DNA from 3 places in the Dietzia sp. Die43 genome. Region 3 is predicted to be linked to each of the others. Evidence: riboswitches for the same ligand, from Rfam matches in the RefSeq annotation. Region 3 holds a riboswitch; each other region holds the start of a gene.
What was found. Region 3 has a riboswitch for cobalamin ahead of cobN (cobaltochelatase subunit CobN). Riboswitches for the same ligand answer to the same signal wherever they lie in the genome.

Region 1: linked by a shared signal. The riboswitch ahead of NR111_RS17495 (magnesium chelatase subunit D family protein) and the one ahead of cobN (cobaltochelatase subunit CobN) in region 3 are both predicted to bind cobalamin.
Region 2: linked by a shared signal. The riboswitch ahead of NR111_RS05245 (ABC transporter substrate-binding protein) and the one ahead of cobN (cobaltochelatase subunit CobN) in region 3 are both predicted to bind cobalamin.

The regions. Positions count from the first base shown of each region.
Region 1 is NZ_JALJRF010000027.1:4,137-10,644, forward strand. It holds gene NR111_RS17475 (ribbon-helix-helix protein, CopG family) at 1-11, shown strand, start outside; gene NR111_RS17480 (hypothetical protein) at 11-217, shown strand; gene NR111_RS17485 (cobalt-precorrin-4/precorrin-4 C(11)-methyltransferase) at 296-1,060, opposite strand; gene cbiT (precorrin-6Y C5,15-methyltransferase (decarboxylating) subunit CbiT) at 1,057-2,301, opposite strand; cobalamin riboswitch at 2,378-2,565, shown strand; gene NR111_RS17495 (magnesium chelatase subunit D family protein) at 2,587-4,821, shown strand; gene cobO (cob(I)yrinic acid a,c-diamide adenosyltransferase) at 4,821-5,435, shown strand; gene NR111_RS17505 (cobyrinate a,c-diamide synthase) at 5,429-6,508, shown strand, end outside.
Region 2 is NZ_JALJRF010000005.1:14,311-20,818, reverse strand. It holds gene NR111_RS05265 (TetR/AcrR family transcriptional regulator) at 1-523, shown strand, start outside; gene NR111_RS05260 (MBL fold metallo-hydrolase) at 578-1,399, opposite strand; gene NR111_RS05255 (ABC transporter ATP-binding protein) at 1,399-2,301, opposite strand; gene NR111_RS05250 (iron ABC transporter permease) at 2,298-3,326, opposite strand; gene NR111_RS05245 (ABC transporter substrate-binding protein) at 3,323-4,270, opposite strand; cobalamin riboswitch at 4,359-4,503, opposite strand; gene NR111_RS05240 (carboxymuconolactone decarboxylase family protein) at 4,660-5,076, shown strand; gene NR111_RS05235 (long-chain fatty acid--CoA ligase) at 5,164-6,508, shown strand, end outside.
Region 3 is NZ_JALJRF010000023.1:51,557-58,064, forward strand. It holds gene cobF (precorrin-6A synthase (deacetylating)) at 1-531, opposite strand, end outside; gene cobN (cobaltochelatase subunit CobN) at 524-4,201, opposite strand; cobalamin riboswitch at 4,273-4,467, opposite strand; gene NR111_RS16950 (M23 family metallopeptidase) at 4,562-5,887, opposite strand; gene NR111_RS16955 (nitrite reductase) at 5,980-6,508, shown strand, end outside.

The DNA.
Region 1 (6,508 bases), on a different contig from region 3:
CCGCCGCCTAGTGATCATCCGCAGATCCGCATACAAACACGGCATCGTCGACGACGACATTCGGACAGCGTTCGACACTCCCTTGTTGTCTGGACCGCTCGGCTTCGATTCCCAAGCCCGTGTCCTGGAGCTTGTCACCCTGCATTACGACGACGGCACCACTGAGGTCATCCACGCCATGAAGGCCAGACGCACTTACCTGGACCTGCTCGACTGAATCGTCCCGGCACGGCGCGCTACGCTTGGCTCCGCGGCCAGCCCGAGGGCATTATACGTGGTCCGCTACCTTGCCCGATCAGTTCAGGCCCTGGCGCTTCGACTCCCGCTCCGGGCTTGACGCGTACAGCCACGACTCCGCCTCGCCCGGCCGGACCAGCGCCCGCCCCACTAGGATGACCGCTGCCTGGCGCAGGCCGGCGGACTCGACCGCGTCCGCGATGTCGGCGAGCGTGCCGCGCAGCTCCACGCGGTGCGGGCGGCTCGCGCTGGCCACCACCGCCACCGGGCAGTCGGCACCGTGCGTGGGCACCAGACGCTCGGCCAGCTCACGGATCCGAGTGATCGCCAGGTGCAACACAAGCGTCGCGCCGGTGGCGGCGAAATTCTCCAACGACTCAGTCGACGGCATCGCCGTCGACCGCGCCTGAACGCGGGTGAGCACCACCGACTGCACAACCTCGGGAACCGTGAGCTCCACACCCAGCTCGGCGGCGGCCGCGGCATAGGCCGGAACACCAGGAACCACGTCCCACGGCACGCTGGCCGCGTCGAGGCGGCGAGTCTGCTCGGCGAGAGCCGAGTACAGCGACGGGTCACCCGAACACAGCCGGACCACCTCGAGCCCATCGGCGTGAGCGGCGACGATCTCGCCGATGATCCCGTCCAGGTCCAGATGCTGGGTGTCCACCAGCCGGGCCGCGGGTCGGCAGTGGTCGAGCACACCGTCGTCGAGATACGTCCCCGCGTACAGGCAGACGTCGGCGGCGGCAAGCGCCGCAGCCGCGCGCAGCGTCAGCAGGTCGGCGGCGCCGGGGCCGGCTCCCACGAAGTGAACGGTCACGAGCTCTCCCCTGTTTCCGAAGTATCAGCCGCAGCGACGAAGGGCTTCACGGCCGCCCACTGCACCACCGCACGGGCGGGGGCCCAGCCGGTGAACCGGCCGATCGAGTCCGCGTGCTCGACCTGGATCCTGGTCAGCTCCCCGCCGAATACGGCGCGGGTGTCGATGAGCGCGCGTTCGGTCTCCAGCGTCACCGCGTGCGCGACCAGCCGGCCGCCCGGGCGAAGTGCGTCCCAGCACTGTCGCAGCAGGCCAGGGGCAGTACCGCCCCCACCGATGAACACCGCGTCCGGCCGCGGCAGACCGTCCAGAGCCTGGGGCGCCCGTCCGTGGACGACCTCCAACGAGGGCACCCCGAGGGCGGCCGCGTTGCGCCTGATCCGGGCCGCCCGCTCGGAGTTCGCCTCCACCGCGGTCGCCCGACACGACGGGTGCGCGCGCATCCACTCGATGCCCACCGACCCGGCGCCAGCACCCACGTCCCACAAGTGCTCACCGGGGGCCGGCGCGAGCCGGGAGAGGGCAGAGGCTCGCAGGTCGCGGCGGGTGAGCTGGCCGTCGTTCTGGAAGTCGTCGTCGGGCAATCCCGGCGCCAGCCCGAGCGGCCGGGCGGACGCGTCGGCCACGCACTCGATGGCCAACACGTGTAGGGCGGGGGCCTCGTGATCGACAGCCCAGTCGCGCGCCGGGCAGCTGAAGCGCGCTTCCGACGGGCCCCCGAGATCGGACAGAACGGTCATCGCGCTCCCCCCGAAGCCGGCGCCGTCAAGTAGCGCTGCGACCTCTCCCGGCGTGTGCCGGTCCGCCGAGAGCACCAGCAGACGTCGCCCCGGTGCCAGTTCACGACCGAGCGCGCGGTGGTCGCGCAGCACCGCCACGGACTCGGCCGGCCACCGCATCCGGGCGCGGGCCAGAGCGACCGAGGACACCGCCGGGAGCACCTCGACCGCGTCCGCGCCGAGCAGGTCGATCAGGGTGGTGCCGATCCCGGCGACCAGCGGATCGCCCGAGGCCAGGGCTACGGTCGATCGCCCGCGGAACTGCGCGAGCAGCTCCGGCAACCCATCCCGCAGCGGCCGCGGCCACGGCACTCGTTCGGCCGTCACATCGCCCGGAACCATCGCCAGATGACGCTCCCCGCCGAGCACCACATCGGCGCCCAGGACGGCGCGACGGCGGGCCTCGTCGAGCCCCGCCCACCCGTCGCCGCCGATGCCGACGACCACCACCCGTGCATTCATGACGCGGAACCCTACCGCGACACCTGAGGCGCCCCGGGACAGGCCGTTGGGCTAGCCTGAAGCACCACACAACCGAACAGACCCCACAGCACGAGGTGCCCCACGACCCGCCCCAGGCGGAGCGGAGGGGAGAATCAGGGAAGCCGGTGAGAATCCGGCACAGGGCCCGCTACGGTAACCCGGCCTCTCAGGCGATCGCGCCCCGCGCGCACGTCCGAGATGGGCCGGGAAGTCCGGAGACCGGCCTCGCGCTGACCAGCCTGGCAGACGAGAGCGGGAGCCCCCATGCCACTGCACTACCCCTTCAGCGCTGTCGTCGGTTCCGACGACATGGCGCTGGCCCTGACCCTGACCGCGGTGTCCCCGGCGGTCGGCGGCGTGTTGATCCGCGGCGAGAAGGGCACGGCCAAGTCCACGATGGTCCGCGCCCTCGCCGGGATCCTGCCGGAGGTCGAGGTCGTCACCGGCGACCGCTTCTCCTCCGCACCCGACGACCGCGGCTCCGAGACCCCGGACGGGCGTATCCCGCACGACGCGCCCACCGAGCGGCGGCCGGTCCGCCTGGTCGAGCTGCCCATCGGGGTCTCCGAGGACCGCATCACCGGATCACTACACCTGGAGAGTGCGCTCACCGACGGGGTGACCGTGTTCCAACCGGGCCTACTCGCCCGCGCACACCGCGGACTGCTCTACGTGGACGAGGTCAACCTGCTCCACGACCACGTGGTGGACCTGCTGCTCGACGCCGCCGCGATGGGCAGGGTAACCGTGGAGCGCGACGGCATCTCGGTGGAGCACGCCGCGCGCTTCGTGCTGATCGGCACCATGAACCCCGAGGAGGGCGAGCTCCGGCCCCAGTTGCTGGACCGCTTCGGCCTCACCGTGGAGGTGGCCGCGCCCCGGGACCCGGAGCTGCGCGCCGAGGTGGTGCGCCGCCGGATCGCGTTCGAGGCCGACCCGGCGGGATTCGTCGCCGACCACGCCGCCGACGAGGCCGCCGTGCGCGAACGGATCGCCGCCGCGCGGCGCGTGCTCGACCGGGTGAGACTGACCCCCTGGGCGCTGACCACCATCGCCCGGGTGTGCGCGGGCTTCGACGTGGACGGCATGCGCGCCGACATCGTCACCGCCCGCACCGCCGCCGCCCACGCCGCATGGCAGGGCCGGACCCGGATCACCCGCGAGGACATCCGCGTCGCCGCGCGCATGGCACTGCCCCACCGCCGCCGTCGTGCCCCGTTCGATGCGCCGGGCCTCGACGAGGACCTGTTGGAACGGCTCCTGGGCGACGACGACGAGCCCGATCCCGACCCCCGGGACGAGACCGCGCCGGCCGACGACGCCGAACAGTCGGAGTCCGCAGACGAGTCCGCGTCGGCAGACACCCCGGACGCCGAGTCGACCCCGGCGCGGGCCTCGGCCGAGCACGCCGGGCACGAGCACTCGCCCGAGCAGACCGAGCAGAACGAGGACAGCCCCGGCGCTGGCGACGACTCCGGCACCGAGGGCCCGGACCAGGCGGACGGCCAATCGGACGACGACGCCGACGGCCGAGCCGACGAGCAGCCCGGCGGACACGCCGCGGAGGACACCCCCGGCGACGCCTCGCGGTCCGACGCTCCCGGGCCCACCCCGCCCGAGCCAGGCACGGTCACCGCGGCCGCAGCGCCGTACCGCACCCGCCTGCTCGCCGTCGCCGGCACCGGCCAGGGCGCTGCCGGCCGCCGATCGAGGGCCCTCACCACCAGCGGCCGCCGCATCGGCGCGGGCGCGTTCACCGGGTCCGACCTGCACCTGCCCGCCACGATCCGGTCCGCCGCGCCGCAGCAATCCGCCCGGGGTCGCGGAGCCGGTCCAGACGGCGGCCGACTCCGGCTGGCTGCCGAGGACCTGCGCTCGCCCGTCCGCGAGGGCCGCGAGTCCAACCTGGTTCTGTTCTGCGTGGACGCCTCCGGCTCCATGGCCGCTCGCACCCGGATGGAGCAGGTCAAGACCGCGATCCTCTCCCTGCTTCTGGACGCCTACCGCCGCCGCGACAAGGTGGGACTGGTGACCTTCCGCGGGTCCGCGGCCCACGTGGCCCTGCCGCCCACGTCGTCGGTCGACATCGCGGCCACCCGCCTCGCGGAACTCCCGGCGGGCGGCCGGACCCCACTGGCGGAGGGACTGCTCACCGCCGCCGAAGTCCTGCGCATCGAAGGCGTCCGCGATCCGCGGCGGCGGGCCCTCCTCGTCGTCGTCACCGACGGCCGCGCCACCCACGGCCCGGACGCCCTCGCCAGGTCCCGCACCGCGGCGACCGGGCTGGCCTCCCTCGGCGTGGCGTCGGTGGTCGTGGACTGCGAGACCGGCCGCTTCCGGATGGGCCTGGCCTCCGAGCTCGCCGGGCACCTGGGCGCTGAGCACGTGCCGTTGGGCGAGGTCACCGCCGAGGGACTCACCGACGCGGTCGGCGTTCACACAGCCCGCGCGCGCACCGCCCGCCCGCACGCCGCCGGCCCCCGGAACGAGGTGGCCTGATGCCCAAGGGACAGCCGGAGATCGTGCCCGACGACGGGCTCAGCACCCGGCAACGCCGCAACCGGCCGCTGGTCATGGTCCACACCGGGCCCGGCAAGGGGAAGTCCACCGCCGCGTTCGGCCTGGCAATGCGCGCGTGGAACCAGGGCTGGGACATCGGGGTGTTCCAGTTCGTCAAGTCCGCCAAGTGGCGCATCGGCGAGCAGACCGTCATGGAACGCCTCGCCCGCCTGCACGACGAGACCGGCGAGGGCGGGCCCGTCGAGTGGCACAAGATGGGCTCGGGGTGGTCGTGGTCGCGCAAGGACGGCACCGAGGACGACCACGCCGCCGACGCCGCCGAAGGCTGGGCCGAGATCAAGCGCCGACTGGCCGACGAGCGGCACGACCTTTATCTGCTCGACGAGTTCACCTATCCCATGAAGTGGGGCTGGGTGGACGTCGACGACGTGGTCGCCACCCTCGCCAGCCGCCCCGGACGGCAGCACGTGGTGATCACCGGCCGGGACGCCGACCCCCGGCTGCTCGAGGTCGCCGACCTGGTCACCGAGATGACCAAGGTCAAGCACCCGATGGACGCCGGGCAGAAGGGTCAGCGGGGCATCGAATGGTGACCGACCTCCCGCGGATCGTGGTGGCCGCGCCGGCGTCGGGGCACGGCAAGACCACCGTCGCGACCGGCCTCATGGCGGCGCTACGCCGCACCGGGCTGGAGGTCTCGGGGCACAAGGTTGGCCCCGACTACATCGACCCCGGGTACCACGCTCTGGCCACCGGGCGGCCGGGCCGCAACCTCGACCCGCACCTGGTGGGCGAGGAGCGGATCGTGCCGCTGCTGCTGCACGGCGCCGGCGCGGGTGGGGGCGCGGGCGGGGCCGGGATCGATGCGGGGCGGCCCGCCGACGTCGCGGTGATCGAGGGCGTCATGGGCCTGTACGACGGGCACATCGGCGGCGACGGGTTCGCCTCCACCGCTCACGTCGCCGCGCTCACCGGGACCCCCGTCGTGCTGGTCGTGGACATCTCCCACGCCTCGCGCAGCATCGCCGCGGTGGTGCTGGGGATGGCCTCCTTCGACCCGGCTGTGCGGATCGCCGGGGTGGTGCTCAACAAGGCCGGCTCGGTCCGCCACTCCGACGAGGTCCGACGCGCGCTGGCGCCCCTCAGCATCCCGGTGCTGGGTGTCCTCCAGCGCGACGACGACGTCACCGCCCCCTCCCGCCATCTCGGCCTGGTCCCCGCCGCCGAACGCCCGGAGGCCGCGCGCTCGCTCGACCACCTGGCCGGGAAGGTGGCCGCGTCGATCGACCTCGAGGCGGTCATGCGCATCGCGCGTGAGGCGCCGCCGCTGGCGGGCGAGGGTTGGTCGGCGCGCGTGGCGTTGGGTGGTGACCGAGCCCACGAGGTCGACGACGACGAGGGCCGCCCGCTCATCGCCGTGGCCGGTGGCCGGGCCTTCACGTTCCGCTATGCCGAGACGGTCGAGTTGCTCGAGGCGACCGGCTGCTCGGTCGTGCCGTTCGACCCGCTGTCCGACGAGGCACTGCCCGACACCGCCGCGGGGATCTACCTCGGGGGCGGGTTCCCCGAGGTGCACGCCGCGGACCTCGCCGCCAACGCGCCGATGCTGGGGGCGCTGCGCGCGGCGACGACGGCCGGGACGCCGACCGTCGCCGAGTGCGCGGGC
Region 2 (6,508 bases), on a different contig from region 3:
CGCCGAGGGGGCCACGGTGTCGGCCATCGCGGGCCGGGCCGGGGTGTCCACGCGGACGTTCCACAACTATTTTCCGCACCGCGAGGACGCGCTCGTGCACTTCCTGCGTGAGCAGGTGGACGAGTGGGTCGAGCAGGTCGAGCAGGCGCCGGCGGACCTGTCGCCACTGGATGTCCTGCGCTCGACCTTCCACGAGCTCTACGGGCGCTCGGCGGACGACATCGACGCCGCCGAGAACCTGCTGGTGGCCGGGGAACAGATCGGCCTCATGCTCGGTCCGGACGCCCGGACCAGCATCGCCGAGAACATCCTGGATCCGCTCTACGAGGCGGTCGGCCGCCGAGCACCGCAACTCAACCGGTTCCGGGTCCGCGTCATGGTCGACCTGAGCCTCGCCGCCGGGGCGTCGGTGCTCAGGCACCGACCGGGTGGGGCCGGGCCCGCCGACTCCGCCGAGTCCTACCTGGACGAGGCATTCGATCTCCTCCAGCACGGCGCGGCGCGGTTCCTCGAGCGCGGCTGACCAGCGCGACTGACCAGCGCCACTGACCAGCGCGCCCGGGCTGACGAGACCGGGTCAGTACAGCCGGGGAGCCTCCCCGCAGCGGACGACCTCGCCGTCGACGCCGGCCCGCGCACCGTGCTCCCGCAGGCGCGCGTCCAGCTCGTCGGGCGGCGGATTGTGGTGGCCCAGGTGCACGGCCACCACGTCGGTCCGCTCGTCGACCGCCCCGATGTCGCGCAGTCGCCGGAGCATCGCCCCGAACCGGTCCAGGCCCAGGTGGGCGGGGGAGATCTCCTCGCGGTCGCCCAGTGTCTCCTCGAGGAAGACCGCGTCGTAGCGGGCGCCGCGCACCGCGGTGAACCACTCGTCGTCCCACGGCCCGGTGTCGCTCGCCCACAGCAGGCGGGCGCCGCCGGGCCCGGTCACGTCGTAGAGCACCGCGTCGCCCTCGCGGAACACGCGGTGCCGGGCGGGCAGCACCCGCACGTCGTACGCGCCGACCCTGAGCCGGTCCCCGGCGGAGACGGGGACGAAGCGCACCGGGTCGTCGGGGCCCACCCAGGGCCGACACGCGTCGAGCGCGTCCGCGGGGCCGACCACCTCCAGCTCACCGGCGTCGGGGACCCACGAGCGGAACAGCAGGACCTGGGGTCCGAGATGGTCGGCGTGGGCGTGCGTGACGAGCAGATGCCGCACCCCCGCCAGAGACCGTCCGAGCCGCACGGCCGAGCCAGGTGCCTCCGGTCCGCAGTCGACCAGCAGCTCGTCGTCGACAAGCGCGGAGGTCTGGCCTCGCACCACGCCGAGCCGGCGTGCCTCGTCGCACGACGGACACCGGCAGAACGGGTTGGGCCAGCCGTCCGCGGCGCCGGTCCCCAGCAGGACGACCTCCATCAGACGCCCGCCTCCGGCGCCGCGCCGGGCGCCCACCCCGGCCCCGGCGCCGACCCGGGCGCGCGGTCCGGCCCCGCCTCACGCAGCGGCAACACGGCGCGGCCGTCGCGGCGGTCGAGGACCTCCACCCGCGCGTCGTAGACCTGCGCCACCCGCTCGACGGTGAGGACCTCCTCGGGCCGGCCGTCGGCCACCACACGGCCCCGGTCGAGCAACACCAGCCGCTGCCCGTAGTGGGCGGCCGAGGTGAGGTCGTGCATCGCCGCCACGACGGTCAGGCCGGTCTCGCGGCGCATGGAGTCCACCAGGTCGAGCACCTGCTGCTGGTGGCCGATGTCCAGTGCGCTCGTGGGCTCGTCGAGCAGCAGGACCCGCGGTTCCTGCGCCAGCGAGCGGCCCAACACCACCCGCTGCAGTTCGCCGCCGGACAGCGTCGTGGCGTTGCGCGAGGCCAGGTCGTGCAGGTCCAGGCGGTCGATGACGCGGTCGACGACCTCGTGGTCGTCGGCGGTCTCGGTGCCGAACCGGCCGATGTGCGGGGTGCGGCCGAGTCCGATGAGCTCGCGCGCGGTGACCCCCTCGGGGACGACCGGGCGCTGCGGCATCATCGCTACGGTCCGTGCCACCGTGCGGCGACCCGCGCGGCGCGGGGTCAGTCCGTCGACCTCGATGTGACCGGCGGCGGGGATGAGCCCGGCGAGCGCGAACAGCAGGGTCGTCTTGCCGGAGCCGTTGGGGCCCACCAGGGATACCCACGATCCGGCGTCCACGGCGAGGTCGATGCCGTGGAGGATGGCCGTGCGGTCCCGGGTGACGTGCAGGTCGCGGCAGGCCAGTGCGACTGGCGCGGCCGCCGCGGCCGCCGCGGCTGACGCGGGTGGCGTGGGTGGCGTGGTGGTCATATGTGCCCCCGGCTGCGGCGCAGGACGATGAGGAAGAACGGGGCGCCGATCGCGGCGGTGACCACGCCGATGGGCAGCTCGGCCGGGCTCATCGCGGTGCGGGCGACGACGTCGGCGAGGATGAGGAAGGCCGCGCCGACCAGCAGCGACACCGGCAGCAGCAGCCGGTGCCCGGGCCCGATGAGCATCCGCACGGCGTGCGGGATGACGATGCCCACGAACCCGATCAGACCCGACACGGACACCACCGCCGCCGTCCCGAGGGTGGCCACGCTGATGAGGACCAGGCGCACCCGCGCCGGGGCGATACCCAGCGTGGCGGCCTCGGCGTCCCCGACCGCCATCACGTCGAGGGTGCGCCGGAACAGGGCGATCACGGCCACCGCCACGAGCACGTACGGCAGCACGGTCTGCACGTCGGTCCAGCCGCTTGTCGTGAGCCGGCCGAGCATCCACGAGTACACCTGCCGCAGGGTCTCGTCGTGGCGCTGCATGAAGAACGTCTGGATGGCGCTGGCGAACGCCGCCACCGCGACGCCGGCGAGGATGATGACGACCTCGCTGCGTCCGCCGCCGACACTGCGGCCCAGCGTGTAGGTGGCCAGCACCGCGATCATGCCGCCGGCGAACGCGGCGGGCGGCACCATCGCCGAGCCCATCGCGCCGCCCACGACGATCGCCAGGGTGGCACCCAGCCCCGCCCCGCTGGACACCCCCAGCAGGTACGGGTCGGCGAGCGGGTTGCGGAACACGCCCTGGTAGGTGGCCCCGGCGATCGCCAGCATCGCGCCGACGATCGCGCCCAGCACCACGCGCGGGATGCGGATCTCCCACAGGATTACCTGCTGACGCTCGGTGAACCCGGAGTCGATGTCGACCAGCGGCAGCCGGCCCACCAGCTCGAGCACCACGCCGCCCGGGGTGAGGCCGGCCGGGCCGATGAGGGTGCCGAGCAGGACCGCCGCGGCCAGCAACAGCGTCGCCCCGCCCAGCACGAGGGCGTGGCGGGGCGACGGGCGGGTCACGAGGCGGGCTGGTTCGCGGGGCTCCCCGCGGTCTCCGGCGCGGCATCGGGCACCGCGGTGACGATCTCGGCGACCTCGCGCATGAAGTCGACCACCCGCGGGCCCCACCGGCTGGACAGGTCCTCGTCGACCACGTGGACGCGCCCCTCGCGCACGGCGGTGAGTCCGTCCCAGCCCGGCCGCTCGGCCACGACCTCGGGGGTGACGCCGCAGCACTGGCCGTCGGCGAGGAACACCAGGTCCGGGTCGGCCTCGAGGATGAGTTCCTCGGACAGCTGCGGGTAGGGATCGTCGCCGGTGGCGATCGAGGTCAGGCCCAGCAGGGAGTAGATCTCGCCGACGTAGGTGTCGTCGGTGACGGTGTAATAGGTGTCGTCGAGCTCGTGGAAGTACGTCAGCGGCGTCTCGCGCTCCGGCACCGAGGCGACGATCTCGTCGATCTCGCCACGCATCCGCGACACGAGTTCGGCGGCCTCGCCGATGTGCCCGGTGGCCGCCCCGACCTGCTCGAGCTGGGCGTAGGTGTCGTCGAGGGTCTGCGCGGCGGGCAGCTGCAGCACCTCGACGCCGGAGCGTTCGAGGCCCGCCACGATGTCCCCGGTGTCGTCGGTGAGCACGACGAGGTCCGGCGCGTACCCCAGGATCGCCTCGAGGTTGGGCGTGTACCCGGACAGGTCGGTGACCGGGGCGTCGGAGGGGAAGTCGGACCGCTCGTCGACCGCCACGACGCTGTCCCCGGCGCCGACGGCGTAGAGCATCTCGGTGGTGGTGGGGGCCAGCGAGACGATCGCCTGCGGCTCGTCGGCCGCGGCGGAGGTCTGGTCGGCCGGGGCCGGGTCGTCGCCGCCGGTGCCGCTGCACGCGGTGGCGACCAGAGCCAGGGCGGCCAGGGGGGCGAGCAGCAGCGAGCGGGCTCCTGCCCGGCGGGCTCGTGGATGGTGCATGGCATCCTCCGTGATTCGGAGGACGAAAACAGCTCGGGCCGCGGCCGGGGCCGCTGCACGCGACCGTCCTTCGTCCGAGGTCAGTACGTACGGCTGCCGCGGAACCGGCCGACCTGGCTCGCCCGTCCTGAGACGGGATCACAGTTGCGGGACAGCGTCGGATTCGCACCGACTTCCGCCGAGTTGCCGCGGGGTCCGACGCTGGTGGCCGGACCCGTCGAGGGTATCCCACCCGCCGCCGCGTCCGCCCATCTGCGTGCCTCCGCCGCCGCCCCTGTCCGAGCCGTCCCCGCGCCTGGCCGGGGCGGGGCGAGGTCACGCGGAGCTGGTGACGACGGTCGGGGAGGATGGATCGCGATACCTGTCGGCAGTGGGAGAGGACCGTGGAGATGACGACGACGACGAGTTCTGCAGGCGAGGGGCCTTCGGCCGCGGATCTGCGCGAGCAGGGTTTCGCGACCAGGCGCGAGGTGATGAGCGACGACTTCGTCGACCGGGCGATGGACCGGGCTGTCGGGACGGAGTCGGAGGCGATCCAGCACGTGGTCACCGAGAACGTGTGGGGCAACATCTGGAACCGGCCCGGGCTGGGCCGCCGGGACCGCAGCCTGCTCAACATCGGGATGCTCGTGGCACTGCGCGCGGACGCCGAGCTGGCGGGGCACGTGCGCGGCGGGTTGACCAACGGGTTGACCCGCGAGGAGATAACCGAGGCGGTCATCCACGCCTCGGGGTACTGCGGCGCGCCGGCGGCGCTCTCGGCGATGAGGACGGTCCAGACCGTCTTCGACGACCTCGACGGGTAGTCGACCATACGAACCAGGAACGTCGTCGACGGCAGGTAGTCTCGACACGAGAGTGACAGACGCCACCCCTCGATCAAGGAGCCCCTCATGAAGAGCACGATGATGCCGGAGCAGTTGAACATCAGCACGATCCTGCAGTTCGGTGCGACCGTCCACTCCGATGCGGTCGTCACCACCTGGACCGATCAGGGACCACGGAAGATCACCTACGGCGATCTGGGCAAGCACGCCGCGCAGCTGGCCAACGCGCTGCGTTCCCTGGGGGTCGACGGTGACCAGCGGGTCGCCACATTCCAGTGGAACAACTCCGAGCACTTGGAGGCCTACCTCGCGATCCCGTCCATGGGCGCCGTGCTGCATCCGCTGAACATCCGGCTGTTCCCGGACCAGCTCGAGTTCGTGGCCAACCACGCAGAGGACAAGGTCGTGATCGTCGACCCGAGCCTCGTCCCGCTCCTGCAGCCGCTCCTGCCCCGGTTCTCGACGGTCGAGCACGTCATCGTCACCGGTGGGGGCGCCGCGAACCTCGAGGCTCCCGAGGGCATCCAGGTGCACGACTACGACGCGCTCCTCGCCGCCCAGCCCACCGAGTTCGATTGGCCGGAGGTCGACGAGAACTCCGGCGCCGCGATGGCCTACACCTCGGGCACCACCGGCGACCCGAAGGGCGTCGTCTACTCGCACCGGTCGATCTACCTCCACTCGATGCAGGTGTGCATGTCCGACGGCATGGACATCTCGCTCGACGACAACGTGCTGGCGATCGTGCCGATGTTCCACGCCATGTCGTGGGGCCTGCCGTACGCCGCGTTCATGGTGGGCGCCTCGCTGCTCATGCCGGAGCGTTTCCTACAGCCCGAGCCGCTGGCCGCGATGATCGCCTCCGAGCGTCCGACGCTGGCCGCCGCCGTCCCCACGATCTGGCAGGCAGTGGACGCGTACAGCGTGGACCACCCCATCGACATGTCGAGCTTCCGTGCGGTCGTCGTGGGCGGCAGCTCGTGCCCGCCGGAGCTGATCCGCAAGTTCCGGGACAAATACGGGATCAACATCGTCCACGCGTGGGGCATGACCGAGACCTCGCCCATCGGCACCCTGTCCCGCCCGAAGGCATCCCTGCCGGAGGAGAAGCAGTTCGAGCTCCGCATGACGCAGGGCCGACTCATCGCCGGCGTGAAGGCCCGTATCGTCGACGATTCCGGCCAGGCCCTGCCATGGGACGGCGAGTCCGTCGGCGAGCTGGAGGTCCGCGGCCCGTGGATCACCGGCAGTTACTACAAGGTGGACGCCTCGGACTCCTTCGACGACGGCTGGCTGCGCACCGGCGACGTGGGGTATATCAAGCCCGAGGCGTTCCTGCAGCTCACCGACCGCGCGAAGGACATCATCAAGTCCGGTGGCGAGTGGATCTCGTCCGTCGAGGTGGAGAACT
Region 3 (6,508 bases):
GCGGCCGGTGGTCACGGTGACCGTGCCGCCGATCTCGTGCAGGACCAGACGGTGGCGCGCGGCCAGAACCTGGAGCGCGGAGATCCCGGGCACGACCTCCACCTCCAGGTCCAGCGCACCGCGCTCGGCGATCCGGTCGAGGATCCTCAGCGTGGAGTCGTAGAACGCCGGGTCGCCCCACACGGGGATCGCCACATCGCCGGGCCGGGAGGCCACGACGCGTTCCCAGGCCAGGGAGCGGGCCTCGTGCCAGTCCGTCACCACCCCGCGATACCCGGCGTCGGAGGAGGTCGACGACGACGAGCGGTCCCTCTCCGGATCGGGCACACCCACCAACTCGACGCCCGGCGCGTGGCGGGCGAGCAGCTGCGCGCGGAGATCGACCAACGGGTCGGCCGGGCCTTTGACGGCCGCGAGGGCGTAGTCGCTGGCGCGCAGGGCCCGGGCGGCCTCGACCGTGATCTGGTCGAGCCCGCCCGAGCCGATGCCCACGACCCGCACCCGCCTGCGGCCGGTGGGGAACTCAGTCACCGTGGGACTCCTCGAGATCGCCCTCCACATCGAGGTAGACCTGCCGCATCCGGTCCATGATGCCCGCATCGGGCTCGGCCCACATCCCGCGGTCGGCGGCCTCGGAGAGCCGCTCGATCATCCCGCGCAGCGCCCACGGGTTGGACCGGCGCAGGAACTCCTGGTTGGTCTCGTCCAGGACGTACTCGCGGGCGAGCGAGTCGTACATCCAGTCGTGGACCACGCCGGCGGTCGCATCGAACCCGAAGAGGTAGTCCACCGTGGCCGCCAGCTCGAACGCCCCCTTGTAGCCGTGCCGCTGCATGGCCGCGATCCACCGCGGGTTCACCACTCGCGCGCGGAACACCCGCGTGGTCTCCTCCGCCAGCGACCGGGTGCGGACGGCGTCGGGCGTGGTCGAGTCGCCCACATAGGCGCGCGGCTCGGCGCCGGTGAGGGCGCGGACGGTGGCGATCATCCCGCCGTGGTACTGGAAGTAGTCGTCCGAGTCGGCGATGTCGTGCTCGCGGGTGTCGATGTTCTTGGCCGCCACCGCAATGCGCCGGTAGTTGGTGCGCATGTCGTCGGCCGCGGGGACTCCGTCGAGGTCGCGGCCGTAGGCGTACCCGCCCCAGCGGGTGTAGACCTCGGCCAGGTCTCGGTCGTCGCGCCAGTTGCCCGCCTCGATGGTCTGCAGGATTCCCGCCCCGTACGAGCCGGGCGCGGAGCCGAAGATCCGGGTGGTGGCGCGGCGTTGATCCGAGTGCTCGGCGAGGTCGGCCCGCGTGTGGGCGGCGACGAAGTTGTGTTCGTCGGGCTCGTCCAGCTCGGCGACCATCCGCACGGCGTCGTCGAGCATCCCGATGACGTGCGGGAACGCATCGCGGAAGAAGCCGGAGATGCGCACGGTCACGTCGACGCGCGGGCGGCCCAGTTCCTCGGACGGGACCACCTCCAGGCCCGTGACCCGGCGGGAGGCCTCGTCCCACTCGGGGCGGACGCCCAGCAGGGCCAGGACCTCGGCGATGTCGTCCCCGGAGGTGCGCATGGCCGAGGTGCCCCAGATCGACAGCCCCACCGAGCTCGGGTACTCACCGGTCTCGGCGACGTGCCGGTCCAGCAGCGAGTCCGCCATGGCCTGACCGGTCTCCCACGCCAGCCGCGACGGGACGGCGCGCGGGTCCACCGTGTAGAAATTCCGGCCCGTGGGCAGCACGTTGACCAGACCCCGCAGCGGGGATCCCGAGGGCCCGGCCGGGATGAACCCGCCGTCCAGGGCGTGCATGACGGCGTCCAGCTCATCGACAGTGGCGGCCAGTCGCGGCACCACCTCGCGGGCGGCGAACTCGAGCACCTGCGCGACCTCGTCGTCGTCGCCCTCCGGCGCGCCGTCACCCGCGCCGCCGTCACCCGCCCCACCCGCGGTGAGGCCCGCGGCGGCGAGAACGTCGGGCACCGCGGCGACGTCCCACTCCCGCGCGTCCATGCCCTCGACCAGCGCCTTGGCCAGCGCCTCGACGCGGTCGACCTCCTCGGTCGGCGCGCCCTCGGCCAGCCCGAGTGCGCGGCGCAGGCCCGGAACCGCCCCGGACTCGCCGCCCCACACCTGCGAGGCCCGCAGGATCGCCAGCACCAGGTTGACGCGCGCCTCGCCCGCGGGCGCCTGGCCCAGGACGTGCAGGCCGTCGCGGATCTGGACGTCCTTGATCTCGCAGAGCCAGCCGTCGACGTGGAGCAGGAAGTCGTCGAACTCCTCGTCCCCGGGCCGTTGCTCGAGGCCCAGGTCCTCGTGCATGTGCGCGGACTGCATGAGCGTCCAGATCTGCGCGCGGATGGCCGGGAGCTTGGCCGGGTCCATCGACGCGATGTTCCCGTACTCGTCGAGCAGCTGCTCCAGGCGGGCGATGTCCCCGTACGACTCCGCGCGGGCCATCGGCGGGACCAGGTGGTCGACGATCGTCGCGTGCGCACGGCGCTTGGCCTGCGCGCCCTCGCCGGGGTCGTTGACGAGGAAGGGGTAGATCAGCGGCAGGTCGGCGATCGCCGCGTCGGTGGCACAGTCCGCCGAGAGCGCGGCGTTCTTGCCCGGCAGCCATTCGAGCGAGCCGTGTTTGCCGATGTGCACCAGCGCGTGGGCGCCGAAGCCGCGGGCGAGCCAGCGGTAGGCGGCCAGGTAGTGGTGGGACGGCGCGAGCTCCGGGTCGTGATAGATGGCGACCGGGTTCTCGCCGAACCCGCGCGGCGGCTGGATCAGCAGCACCACGTTGCCGGCCTGGATGGTGGCCAGGACGATCTCTCCGGCGTCGTTGACGAACAGCTCGCCCGGCGCGGGCCCCCACGCCTCGACCATCTCCGCGCGCAGCGCCTCGGGCAGGTCCGCGGTCCAGCGCAGATAGTCGTCGGTGGAGATCCGCACGTGGCTGTCGGTGAGCTGGGCGCTGGTGAGCCACTCCTCGTCCTGCCCGCCCGCGGCGATGAGCGCGTGGATCAGGGCGTCGCCGGCGGCGGTGTCGTCGGCGTAGTCCCCGGCTGTGTCCAGGAACCGGGCGATGGGGCCGTCGTCCGGGCCCAGGTCGTAACCCTCGTCGCGCATCCGGCGCAGCAGGCGGATGGTCGAGACCGGGGTGTCCAGACCGACGGCGTTGCCGATGCGGGAGTGCTTGGTCGGATAGGCCGACAGGACCAGCGCGACCTTGCGGTCGGCGGGCGCCACATGGCGCAGCCGCGCGTGGGCCACGGCGATCCCGGCGACACGCGCGCACCGCTCGGGATCGGCCACGTAGCGGGGCAGTCCGTCGGCGTCGATCTCCTTGAACGAGAACGGCGCAGTGATGATCCGGCCGTCGAACTCGGGGATCGCGATCTGGTTGGCGGAGTCCAGCGGGTTGACGCCGTCGTCGGAGGCCGCCCAGTCCTCGCGGCTCCACGTCAGGCACAGGCCCTGCAATACGGGAATGTCGAGCGCGGCGATGCGCTCGACGTCCCACGTCTCGTCCTCGCCGCCCGCGCTCACCGTGCCGGGAGTGGTGCCGCCGGCGGCGAGAACCGTCACGACCAGCGCATCGAGAGTGCCAAGGGCGTCGAACAACTCGTCGGGGGCCGAGCGCAGGGAGCCGGCGAAGACCGGCACTCCCACCGCGCCAGCGGCGTCGATCGCGTCGGCCAGCGCGTGGGCGAACCCGGAGTTCCCGCTCACCTCGTGGGCGCGGTAGTAGAGCACGCCCACGCGGGGCAGGCCGGGGGCTTCCGTCGTGTCCGGCCGCGGCGGCATACCCCACACCGGCACGTTCTCCGGCGGCTCGAACCCGGCGCCGGTGAGCAGCACGGTGTCGGCCAGGAACGCGTGCAGCTGCGCGAGGTTGCCCGGGCCGCCCTCGGCGAGATAGCGGTGCGCCTCGGCCGCGATGCCGATCGGGACCGTGGACAGCTCCATCAGGTCGGCGTCGGGGGTCTGCTCCCCACCCAGGACCACTACCGGGACGCCCGCGCCGAGCACGGCGGCGAACCCGGCCTCCCAGGATCGTCGGGAGCCGAGAATGCGGACCACCACCAGGTCGGCGCCGTCGAGCAGTGCGGGCAGATTCGCCTCGACGTCGAGTCGAGACGGGTTGCCGAGCGCCCATGCGGCGCCGGAGGCCCGGGCGCTGAGCAGGTCCGTGTCGGAGGTGGACAACAGGGTGATGCGGGGCACGTCTGAGCGTGCCGAGGCGTCGTCAGGGGACGCCGAACGCCGGTCGGGGCGCATGTTCTTCTCCAAACCCTCGTGGAACATGTCGCCGTGGCCGGTCTCCTGGCTTTCGCATCGACGCCGTGCGACCGACCTTCCCGGACCCGTGGATCCAGTGGTCTCCGACCCGTGAGGGACGGACGAGGGCCGCGTGACTCCGCGACTACAGTGGCGAGGGCCGCGCCGGCTTTTCCTCCGGCTTCCCGAACACCACGGCACCGGCGAGCCTATCCGGCGCACCTCGCCCGTGGCCGCCCGGCTGCCGCGCGAGGGTCAGGAGCGCCCCGACCGGCTGCCGCGCGTCAGCCGGGGCCACCGCCCCAATCAGGGGAAGTCCACCACCGCGAGGTTGAGCGGCAGCTCGTTCATCCGCGGTTCCGGCGAGAGGGTCGCCTCGTCCACGAAGACGCCGGACAGGTAGTCGTCGGCGTCGGCGATGCGCTGGGGCGGGACCTGACCCGCGTAGTCGAACCCCTTCAGCTCGTACGGCAGCGAGTCGGCCTCCAGCAGGCTCGGCCCGTCCATGAGCTGGAAGTGCAGGTGCGAGGCGTTGGCGTTGCCGGTGTTCCCGAGCTTGCCCAGCACCTGGCCCTCGGTCACCGTGTCGCCGGGTTTCACCGTGACCGAGCCGGAGATCATGTGTGCGTACATCGCGTACACGCCGTCACCGAGGTCGAGCACCACGTGGTTGCCGTCCACGTTCTCGACGGTGAGCTTGGAGGCCAGTTCCGGGTTGCTCGCGGGCAGGACCCCCGGCGCGTTGGCGTCCATCCCGTCGAGGACCGAGACGACGGTGGCGTCGGCGACGGCGAGGATCTCGGCGCCGTAGTCCACGTAGCTCTCGTTGTGGTTTCTGTCGCCGGTATAGAACTCGCCCTGGTCGTTGGTGCGCTTCCAGTCGATCGCGAAGCGCTGGCTGTTGTTGAGCTTGCCGTTGACCGACATCACCGAGCTGCGGTGCGGGAACCCCGGTTCGCAACACCCGTTGAGGGCCACCCAGTTCTCGCCCCGCACGGGCGGAGCGATGATCGGCACGGTGCGGGTGGAGAAGACGACCGGTGTCGTGAGGTAGTCGATGGGCCCGGGTTCGCCGAACGCCGGCGAGGCGGCACCGGTCCCGTAGAGGTGGTGCAGCACCGCGTCCGGGGCCTGGTCGAGCGAGTCGAGGGTGAAGTCGATGAACACGACCCGGCTCTCCTGCGGCGGGATCTGCGCGGTGTCGACGTACCCGGCGGGCAGGTCGCGCAGCCGGTTGCAGTCACCGAAGACGCAGTCCGGATCCACGAGAGCGGCGGCGGAGAAGCTGGCGATGACCTTGGTGGGGTCGGTGCCGTCCACCACGTCGATCTTGTCCACGCTCGCCGGCACCCTGGTGGCGTTGGTGAGCTGCAGGTCGTAGGCCACGTGGTACTTGCCGTCGGTGCCCTTGAACGGCAGCGGCGGGTTGCCGATGGGAATAATCGTCAGCGCGGTGAACGCGTCCGGGACGGTCACCCCGGCGACGGACCCGGCGGCCGGTGATGCCGTGGTAGTGGCGGCCGCTTCGGCGGCGGCGGGTTCGGTGGCGGCGTCCGACGAGCACCCGGCCGCGACCAGTGCGACTGCGGTGAGGGCGGAGGCGAGAAGGGTGGGTACGCGGCGAGGTATCACGGTGGAGCTCCGTTTCTTCAGTTGTGAAGAAAAAACTTACCATCTGCCGTCTGGGAAAAGTGCACCGGCGACGGGCTGCCACAATGGCCCCCGTGAGCATCAGCGAACCCACCCGCCGGACCCGTGGCGACCTGTGCCCGGGCGTCCTGCGGCCGTGGCCGGCTTCCGACGGCGCCCTGGTCCGTTTGCGCGTGCCGGGCGGCCGCGTGTCACCGGCGGCACTGGCCGGCCTGCACGGGGTCGCCGTGAGATATGGCGACGACGACAACGTGCACGTGACCACGCGCGCGAACCTGCAACTGCGGGCTCTGCCGATCGGTCCGGACGGGCAGCTGCCCGGCGAGGTGGTGGCGGCGATCGCGGAGACGGGCCTGCTCCCCGCGCCCGGGCACGAGCTGGTGCGCAACGTCCTCGTCTCGCCGCTGACGGGCCTGGGCGAGTCGTTCAGCGGGCAGGCCCGGGGCCGCGCGGACCTGCGGCCGGTGACCGAGGCGCTGGACGCCGGGCTGCTGGCCGATCCCGCGCTCGGCGGCTTGCCGGGCCGGTTCTTGTTCGTCCTGGACGACGGCCGCGGGGACCTGCTCGAGCGCTCCTGCGATCTGGGCCTGGTCGCCCTGGATG